Regions from separate parts of the Oceanisphaera submarina genome, predicted to be linked through region 2. Evidence: predicted binding sites of a transcription regulator. Region 2 holds the regulator's gene; the other holds the start of a gene.

Region 1 (4,419 bases), on a different contig from region 2:
AGTTGGGCACCCAGTCGACGGTTTCTTTATCCAGATCGGCCAGCAGTTCGTGGGCGATCTTGTCCATACGCACTTCGGTATAACGCATGGCGGCGGCGGAGTCGCCATCCACCGAGCCGAAGTTGCCCTGGCCATCGACCAGGGTATAACGCATGGAGAAGTCCTGTGCCATGCGCACTATGGTGTCGTATACGGCACTGTCGCCGTGCGGGTGATATTTACCTATTACATCACCGACCACACGGGCCGATTTCTTGTAGGGCTTGTTCCAGTCGTTGCCGAGCTCGTTCATGGCGAACAGCACGCGGCGATGCACCGGTTTCAAACCATCTCGAACATCGGGAAGCGCCCGCCCCACAATTACGCTCATGGCGTAATCCAGGTAGGAGCGTTTCAGCTCTTCCTCGATGTTTATCGGCATGATTTCTCGGGCCAGATCGGTCATAGCAAGCCTTGTCCCCAGTTTATTGTTGATATCGCAATAAAAAACGCATCATTCTACCATACAAATGCGTGCAGGGAGCAGTCATGCTGGCAGCGAAAACCGACTGGGCTATAATGGCCGCTCTGCACATTAATCTGACCATCGTTTAAGGCGTTGCCCGTGAATGTAGACCAACAGGAAATCGACAAATTCGAGGCCATGGCCTCCCAGTGGTGGGATCTGGAAGGCGACTTCAAGCCTCTGCACCGGCTTAACCCCTTACGTCTGAACTGGATTGCCGACAAGGCCGAGGGGTTGTTTGGCAAACAGATCATCGATATCGGCTGTGGCGGCGGCATTCTCAGCGAAAGCATGGCCCGAGAAGGCGGCGAAGTCATCGGCGTCGACATGGGGCATGAGCCGCTGGCGGTGGCCCGGCTGCACGCACTGGAAATGGGTGTGAGCGTCAACTACCGTCAGAGCACGGCCGAACAGGTAGCCGCCGAGCAAGCGGGCCGGTTTGATGTGGTCACCTGCATGGAAATGCTGGAGCACGTACCCGAACCCGCCTCCGTGGTGCAGGCCTGCGCCACACTGGCCAAACCCGGTGCCACCCTGGTGTTTTCTACCATCAACCGTAACCCCAAGGCCTGGCTGATGATGATAGCGGCAGCCGAGCACCTGCTTAACATGGTACCCAAGGGTACCCACGATCACCGCAAGTTCATCACCCCCGCCGAGCTGTGCAAATACATAGAGCAGGCAGGCCTGGTGGTCAAAGACATCAGCGGCGTCGTCTATCAGCCCCTGTCCGGCACCTTCAAGCTCAGCCGGGACGCGGACGTCAACTACATGGTGCATGCCATCAAGCCGGAGTGATTCATGACCTTTCAAGCGGTGCTGTTCGATCTGGATGGAACCCTGCTGGACACGGCCGGCGACATGGGGGCCGCCGCCAACCATGTGATAGAGAGCCTGGGGCTGCCGGCCCTGACCGAGGCGGTGTTGCAATGTACCACCTCGGACGGCTCCTATGCTCTGCTCAGAGCCGGCATTCACGCCGAATTAATCGAGCATCACGGGCTGGAGCAGCTGCGTCGGCAGATGCTGGGATTTTATGGTGACAATCTCTGCCATCATACCCGCCCCTACGACGGCGTACCGGCCCTGCTTGACTGGCTGAACCTGAGCCGCATTCCCTGGGGGGTGGTCACCAACAAGCCCGCCGCGCTCACCGAGCCGTTGCTGGCCGGGTTGGCGCTGTTTCGCCACTGTGGCGTGACCGTCAGTGCCGATACGCTGCCCCAGAAAAAACCGCATCCGGCCCCCTTGCTGTTTGCCGCCGAACAACTGTCGGTGGCGCCGGAGCGTTGTGTCTACATCGGTGATCACAGACGCGATATCGATGCGGGACGTGCCGCCGGCATGACCACGGTGGCGGCCACCTGGGGTTATATTTCCGCTGGCGAAGACCCGAACAGCTGGCAGGCGGATCACCAGCACGGCACGGTTTTCGCGCTGGCCGCCTGGTTGAAAGACACATTCGACGCCAAGCGATGAAAGATCCGGCGGGATCTCCAATACCCCTTTTTTGCAAGCCAAATATTTTTAAAAATGTTTCCCGCCGGGCATAAAATAACCAGACTTTAACCAGCGCCAGACTCCCAAAGGGATAGACGTTAGTAAGTACAAACCTTTGCCACAAGATCACAGATTATCCACAAGCTTTACCGGCTTCCGTCGGCTTGAGAATTGTGAGCTAACCCACTATATTGTGCCCACTACCACACAAGACAACTAGATGTTGTGCTTCTTCCGGCCATCAACCACACTATGTAGGGTACTGATGACACGGGATGTTTTTGCCGAAGTAGACACAACACCACTGGGAGAAGGTCCGTTTCATGAATAAACATCTGCTGGTTACCAAACGTTCTGGCGCCAAGGAGCACCTCGATCTGGACAAAATCCATCGCGTGATCACCTGGGCCGCCGAAGGGCTGGACAATGTCTCCGTCTCCCAGGTGGAGCTGCGGTCACACATCCAGTTCTACGATGGTATCCGCACCGAAGATATTCACGAGACCATCATCAAGGCCGCCGCCGATCTGATCTCCGAGCAGACCCCGGACTACCAGTATCTGGCCGCCCGCCTGGCCGTGTTCCATCTGCGCAAGAGGGCCTATGGCCAGTTCGAGCCGCCCCGCTTCTATGATCACGTTGCTCGTCTCACTGAGATGGGCAAGTATGACCAGCACATTCTGGCCGATTACAGCCGCGACGAACTCGACGCCCTCAACGCGCACCTGGATCACGACCGCGATCTGACCTTCTCCTATGCGGCAGTCAAACAACTCGAAGGCAAATACCTGGTGCAGAACCGGGTGACGGGCGAGATTTACGAGAGCCCCCAGTTTCTCTATATGCTGGTGGCCGCCTGCCTGTTCTCCAAGTATCCGAAAGATACCCGGCTGAGCTTTGTTACCCGCTTCTATGATGCGGTGTCCCAGTTCAAGGTGTCGTTGCCCACGCCTATCATGTCCGGCGTGCGCACCCCGACCCGTCAGTTCAGCTCCTGCGTACTGATCGAGTGCGGCGACAGCCTGGACTCCATCAACGCCACCTCCGGCGCCATCGTGCGTTATGTGTCCCAGCGTGCCGGTATCGGCATCAACGCCGGTCGCATTCGCGCCCTGGGCAGCCCCATCCGTGGCGGTGAGGCTTTCCATACCGGCTGTATCCCCTTCTACAAGCACTTCCAGACCGCGGTAAAATGCTGTTCTCAGGGCGGTGTACGTGGCGGTGCCGCCACCCTCTTCTACCCCATGTGGCACCTGGAAGTAGAATCGCTGCTGGTACTGAAGAACAACCGCGGCGTGGAAGAAAACCGCGTTCGGCACATGGACTACGGCGTGCAGATCAACCGCCTCATGTACCAGCGCCTGATCCAGGGTGGCGACATCACCCTGTTCTCGCCCTCCGACGTGCCCGGCCTGTATGACGCCTTCTTCGAAGATCAGACAAAATTTGAAGCGCTGTACGTCAAGTACGAGCAGGACAGCAGCATCCGCAAGCGTACTCTCAAGGCGCTGGAGCTGTTCTCGCTGATGATGCAGGAGCGTGCCGGTACCGGTCGTATCTACATTCAGAATGTGGATCACTGCAACACCCACAGCCCGTTCGATCCGGCGGTGGCCCCGGTGCGTCAGAGCAATCTGTGCCTGGAAATCGCCCTGCCCACCAAGCCGATGATGGACATCAATGACGAGAACGGCGAAATTGCCCTTTGCACCCTGTCGGCCTTCAACCTCGGCGCCATCAGCGACCTGAGCGAGCTGGAAGAACTGGCCGAACTGGCAGTACGTGCGCTGGACGCCCTGCTCGACTACCAGGACTACCCGCTGCTGGCAGCCCAGAAAGGCTCAATGAATCGTCGTACCTTGGGCATTGGCGTGATCAACTACGCCTATTACCTGGCCAAGCACGGCGTCAAGTATTCCGATGGCAGCGCCATCGGCCTGACCCACAAGACCTTTGAAGCCATTCAGTACTACCTGCTGAAAGCCTCGGTCAAACTGGCGAAGGAATTCGGCCCCTGCCCGGCCTTTAACGAAACGACCTATTCCCAGGGTGTACTGCCGATCGATACCTATAAAAAGGATCTGGACAAGCTCTGCCAGGAGCCCTTGCATCTGGACTGGGAAAGCCTGCGTGAAGAAATCAAGACCACGGGGCTGCGTAACAGCACCCTGACCGCGCTGATGCCGTCAGAAACCTCGAGCCAGATTTCCAACGCCACCAACGGCATAGAGCCGCCTCGTGGTCTGGTATCGGTCAAGGCCTCGAAAGACGGTATCCTCAAGCAGGTAGTACCGGAATACGCCGAGCTGAAGAATCAATACGAGCTACTGTGGCAGATGCCGTCCAACGACGGTTACCTGCAGCTGGTGGGCGTGATGCAAAAATTTGTGGATCAGGCCATTTCCGCCAACACC
Region 2 (4,419 bases):
GGTTTAACGGCCAGATCTACCCTGGCCGCCGGTGAAGCGACGGGTATTTAAATGTTGCTTAATATTCAACTTTTTGTAAAATTTTCAACTTAAAGATAAATAAATGTTGTTAACTGGTCTCCCGGGGCTAGGCCGAACCCGGCCTTAAGGGTAAACTCGGGACTTCAGTGAACACCCCCATGTGAGTCAGGAGAAACGGATGTTAAAGCGTGACATGAATATCGCCGATTATGATCCTCAGCTGTGGCAGGCCATCTGTGATGAAACCCAGCGTCAGGAAGAGCATATCGAGCTGATTGCTTCCGAGAACTACACCAGCCCGCGCGTGATGCAGGCTCAGGGTTCCCAGCTGACCAACAAGTATGCCGAAGGTTATCCGGGCAAGCGTTTCTACGGCGGCTGTGAATATGTCGACATCGCCGAAGAGCTGGCTATCGAGCGCGCCAAGCAGCTGTTTGGTGCCACCTATGCCAACGTGCAGCCGCACTCCGGCTCCCAGGCCAACTCCGCCGTCTTCATGGCGCTGGTCAAGCCCGGCGATACCGTCATGGGCATGAACCTGGCACACGGTGGTCACCTGACTCACGGTTCTCCGGCCAACTTCTCCGGCAAGATGTACAACATAGTACCTTACGGCATCAACGAAGCCGGCGTGATCGATTACGAAGAAATGGAGCGCCTGGCGGTCGAGCACAAGCCGAAGATGATCATCGGTGGCTTCTCCGCCTTCTCCGGTATCGTCGACTGGGCGCGCATGCGTGAAATCGCCGACAAGGTCGGTGCCTGGTTCATGGTAGACATGGCCCATGTTGCCGGTCTGATTGCCGCCGGTCACTACCCGAGCCCCATCGCCCACGCCCACGTGGTGACCACCACTACCCACAAGACCCTGGCCGGCCCCCGTGGCGGCCTGGTGCTGTCTGCCGCCAACAACGAAGAACTGGAGAAGAAGCTGAACTCCGCCGTCTTCCCCGGCGGTCAGGGCGGTCCCCTGATGCACGTTATTGCCGCCAAGGCCGTTGCCTTCAAGGAAGCGCTGGAGCCCGAGTTCAAGGAATACCAGGGCCGGGTGCTGAAAAATGCCCAGGCCATGGCCGATGCCTTCCAGCAGCGTGGCTACAAGGTGGTCTCCGGCGGTACTTACAATCACCTGTTCCTGCTCGATCTGATCGACAAGGGCATCACCGGTAAGGAAGCCGACGCCGCTCTGGGTCGCGCCTTCATCACCGTGAACAAGAATGCCGTTCCCAACGATCCGCGCTCTCCGTTCGTGACCTCCGGCATTCGTATCGGTACCCCTGCGGTGACCCGTCGTGGTTTCAATGAAGCCGACGTCCGCGAGCTGGCCGGCTGGATCTGTGATGTGCTGGACGACATCAACGACGAAGCGACCATAGCCCGCGTGAAAGAGCAGGTGCTGGACATCTGCCGTCGCCATCCGGTTTATGCATGATCGCATGACCGCTTGATGAATAAGAAACGGGGTCTTCGGACCCCGTTTTTGTATCCGGAACAAACATTGCTTTAAACGATAAGCTGGCCGGGTGGCTCGCCGGCCCCGTTTTGCTGACAGCTTCACGCTTACAACAGTGTTTCATTCTGGCAATCTGTAGCCTGCTTATTTACACTAACGACCGAATTCAGCCTACGGAGGCGCCATGCACTGTCCCTTCTGTCTCGCAACCGAAACCAAGGTCATCGACTCCCGCTTGGTCGGGGAAGGATTGCAGGTGCGTCGCCGGCGGGAATGCAACGCCTGCAAGGAGCGCTTCACCACTTTCGAAAGCGCCGAGCTGGTGATGCCACGGGTGATCAAGACCACCGGCATTCGCGAGCCCTTCAACGAAGACAAGCTGGAAGCCGGCATGCAGCGGGCGCTGGAAAAACGTCCGGTCAGTACCGAGTCCATCGAGCAGTCGGTCAGCCGCATCATGTCTCAGCTGCGTGCTACCGGCGAGCGGGAAGTCAAATCCGAACATATCGGCAACCTGGTGATGGAAGAGCTCAAGCAGCTCGACAAGGTCGCCTATATCCGTTTCGCCTCCGTGTATCGTTGTTTCGAAGACTTGCGCCAATTCGGCGAAGAAATAGCCCGACTGGAGCAATGAGTGTTTAATTCCGAAGATGCGCGCTGGATGGCCAGGGCGCTAGAACTCGCCCGTTGCGGGCGTTTTACTACCAGCCCCAACCCGTCGGTAGGTTGTGTCATAGTGCGTAACGGCACCCTGGTGGGCGAAGGCTATCACCAGCAGGCCGGCGGCCCCCATGCCGAGGTGTTTGCCCTGCGACGGGCAGGCAGCAAGGCTCGTGGCGCCACCGCCTATGTAACGCTCGAACCCTGCTCCCATCATGGTCGTACTCCGCCCTGTGCCCAGGGACTGATTGACGCCGGTGTGGCCAGAGTGGTGGCGGCCTCGGTTGATCCCAACCCGCAGGTGGCGGGCCGAGGCTTGGCCATGCTGCAGTCGGCGGGCATTAGCGCCGAGGCGGGACTGATGAGCGAGGCGGCCGAGGCGGTCAATACCGGATTCATGCATCGTATGCGCACCGGCCTGCCCCTTGTTACCGTCAAGCTGGCGGCCAGCCTGGATGGCCGTACTGCGCTTGCCAATGGTGAAAGCAAGTGGATTACCGGCCCCGCCGCCCGCCGGGACGTACAGCGTCATCGTGCCCTGAGCTGTGCCATTCTGTCCGGTGCCGATACGGTACTGACCGACGACGCCGGCCTCAATGTACGCTGGAGCGAGCTGCCCGCATCGATACAGACCGAATATGAGCAGGACCGGCTGCGCCAGCCGCTGCGGGTCATTATCGACACCCGTAACCGTCTGCATCCGGGCCTGAAACTGTTTGGTCTGCCCGGACCTATATTGCTGTTGCGCGGCAGGGCAAGCGGTGGCTTCGGCGACCAGGTGGAAGAATGCGTATTGCCGCTGGCAGACAACGGCCGGCTCGACCTGCCGCTGTTGCTGGCCGAGCTGGGCCGTCGGCAGATCAATCATCTGTGGGTCGAGGCGGGGGCTCGTCTCTGTGGCGCCTTGCTGAGGGCGGCACTGGTGGACGAGCTGGTGTTGTATCAGGCGCCCAGTCTGATGGGCAGCGGTGCCCGCGGGCTGTTCGACTTGCCCGAACTGACCGCCATGGACCAGGTGCCGCAACTGGAGTGGCGAGACTGCCGCCGGGTCGGCACCGATCTTAAATTGACAGCAAGGGTAATAAACTGATGTTTACCGGAATAGTGGAAGCCACCGGCGTACTGGCCGATATTCGCCGACAGGGTAATGAGTCGGTTATTCGCATTCATTGTCCCCGGCTGGACTTGTCGGATGTGAAACTGGGTGACTCCATTGCCACCAACGGCGTTTGCCTGACCGTGACCGAGCTGGGCGCGGATTATTATTGTGCCGACGTGTCCGGCGAAACCATAGATCGTACCGGCTTTGCCGGCTATCGCACCGGCCAGGCGGTCAATCTGGAAAAAGCCCTGCTGGCCACCGGTCGGCTGGGCGGCCACATGGTGTCCGGTCATGTGGACGGTGTCGGCCATATTCGCCGCCGCACCGCGCTCGGCAACAGCGTGGAGCTGTGGGTCGAGGCCCCGGCGGAGCTGGCCCGTTATATCGCCGAAAAAGGCTCCATTACCGTGGACGGCATCAGCCTCACGGTCAACGACGTGGAAGGGGCGGCGTTCAAACTGACCCTGGTACCTCATACATTACAGGAAACCACCCTCGACGACTGGCGGCCCGGCCGCCAGGTAAATCTTGAGGTGGATATTATTGCCCGCTATCTTGAACGTCTGCTGACCGCTGCGTCCGAGCCACAACAGGGCGGACTGACGCTGGCGACCCTGGCCGCCAGCGGTTTTATGAAATAAGAAGGGAGAATCCCATGGCTTTAAGTAGTACCCAGGAAATCATCGACGATATCCGTCAGGGCAAAATGGTCATTCTGATGGATGATGAAGACCGGGAAAACGAAGGTGATCTCATCATGGCTTCCGAGCATGTGCGGCCGGAAGACATCAACTTCATGGCCAAATATGGTCGGGGCCTGATTTGCCTGACACTGACCGAAGCCCGTTGCCGTCAGCTGGATATTCCCCAGATGGTCAGCCGTAACACAGAGCAGTTTTCCACCGCCTTCACCGTGTCCATCGAAGCCGCCGAAGGGGTGACCACCGGCATTTCCGCCGCCGATCGCGCCCATACGGTACAGACGGCCGTGGCCAAGGATGCCAAGCCGTCCGATCTGGTGCAGCCGGGGCATATCTTTCCGCTCAAGGCCCAGAACGGTGGTGTGCTGACCCGCGCCGGTCATACCGAAGCGGGCTGTGATCTGGCTCGACTGGCCGGACTCGAGCCTTCGTCGGTGATCGTCGAGATCCTCAACGAAGACGGCACCATGGCCCGGCGCCCG

The links. The regulator NrdR, encoded in region 2, represses ribonucleotide reductase genes. The targets are predictions, from matches to a motif close to CACNNTATANNGTG.
Region 1: a site for NrdR is predicted at 2,188-2,201, ahead of nrdA (class 1a ribonucleoside-diphosphate reductase subunit alpha). Genes of this name have one in related genera too.

What each region holds. Positions count from the first base shown of each region.
Region 1 covers NZ_JBKGFN010000001.1:465,989-470,407, forward strand. The annotation lists gene gyrA (DNA topoisomerase (ATP-hydrolyzing) subunit A) at 1-445, opposite strand, end outside; gene ubiG (bifunctional 2-polyprenyl-6-hydroxyphenol methylase/3-demethylubiquinol 3-O-methyltransferase UbiG) at 605-1,303, shown strand; gene ACLEIV_RS02425 (HAD-IA family hydrolase) at 1,307-1,984, shown strand; gene nrdA (class 1a ribonucleoside-diphosphate reductase subunit alpha) at 2,329-4,419, shown strand, end outside.
Region 2 covers NZ_JBKGFN010000013.1:58,291-62,709, forward strand. The annotation lists gene glyA (serine hydroxymethyltransferase) at 200-1,453, shown strand; gene nrdR (transcriptional regulator NrdR) at 1,659-2,108, shown strand; gene ribD (bifunctional diaminohydroxyphosphoribosylaminopyrimidine deaminase/5-amino-6-(5-phosphoribosylamino)uracil reductase RibD) at 2,109-3,224, shown strand; gene ACLEIV_RS13105 (riboflavin synthase) at 3,224-3,877, shown strand; gene ribBA (bifunctional 3,4-dihydroxy-2-butanone-4-phosphate synthase/GTP cyclohydrolase II) at 3,892-4,419, shown strand, end outside.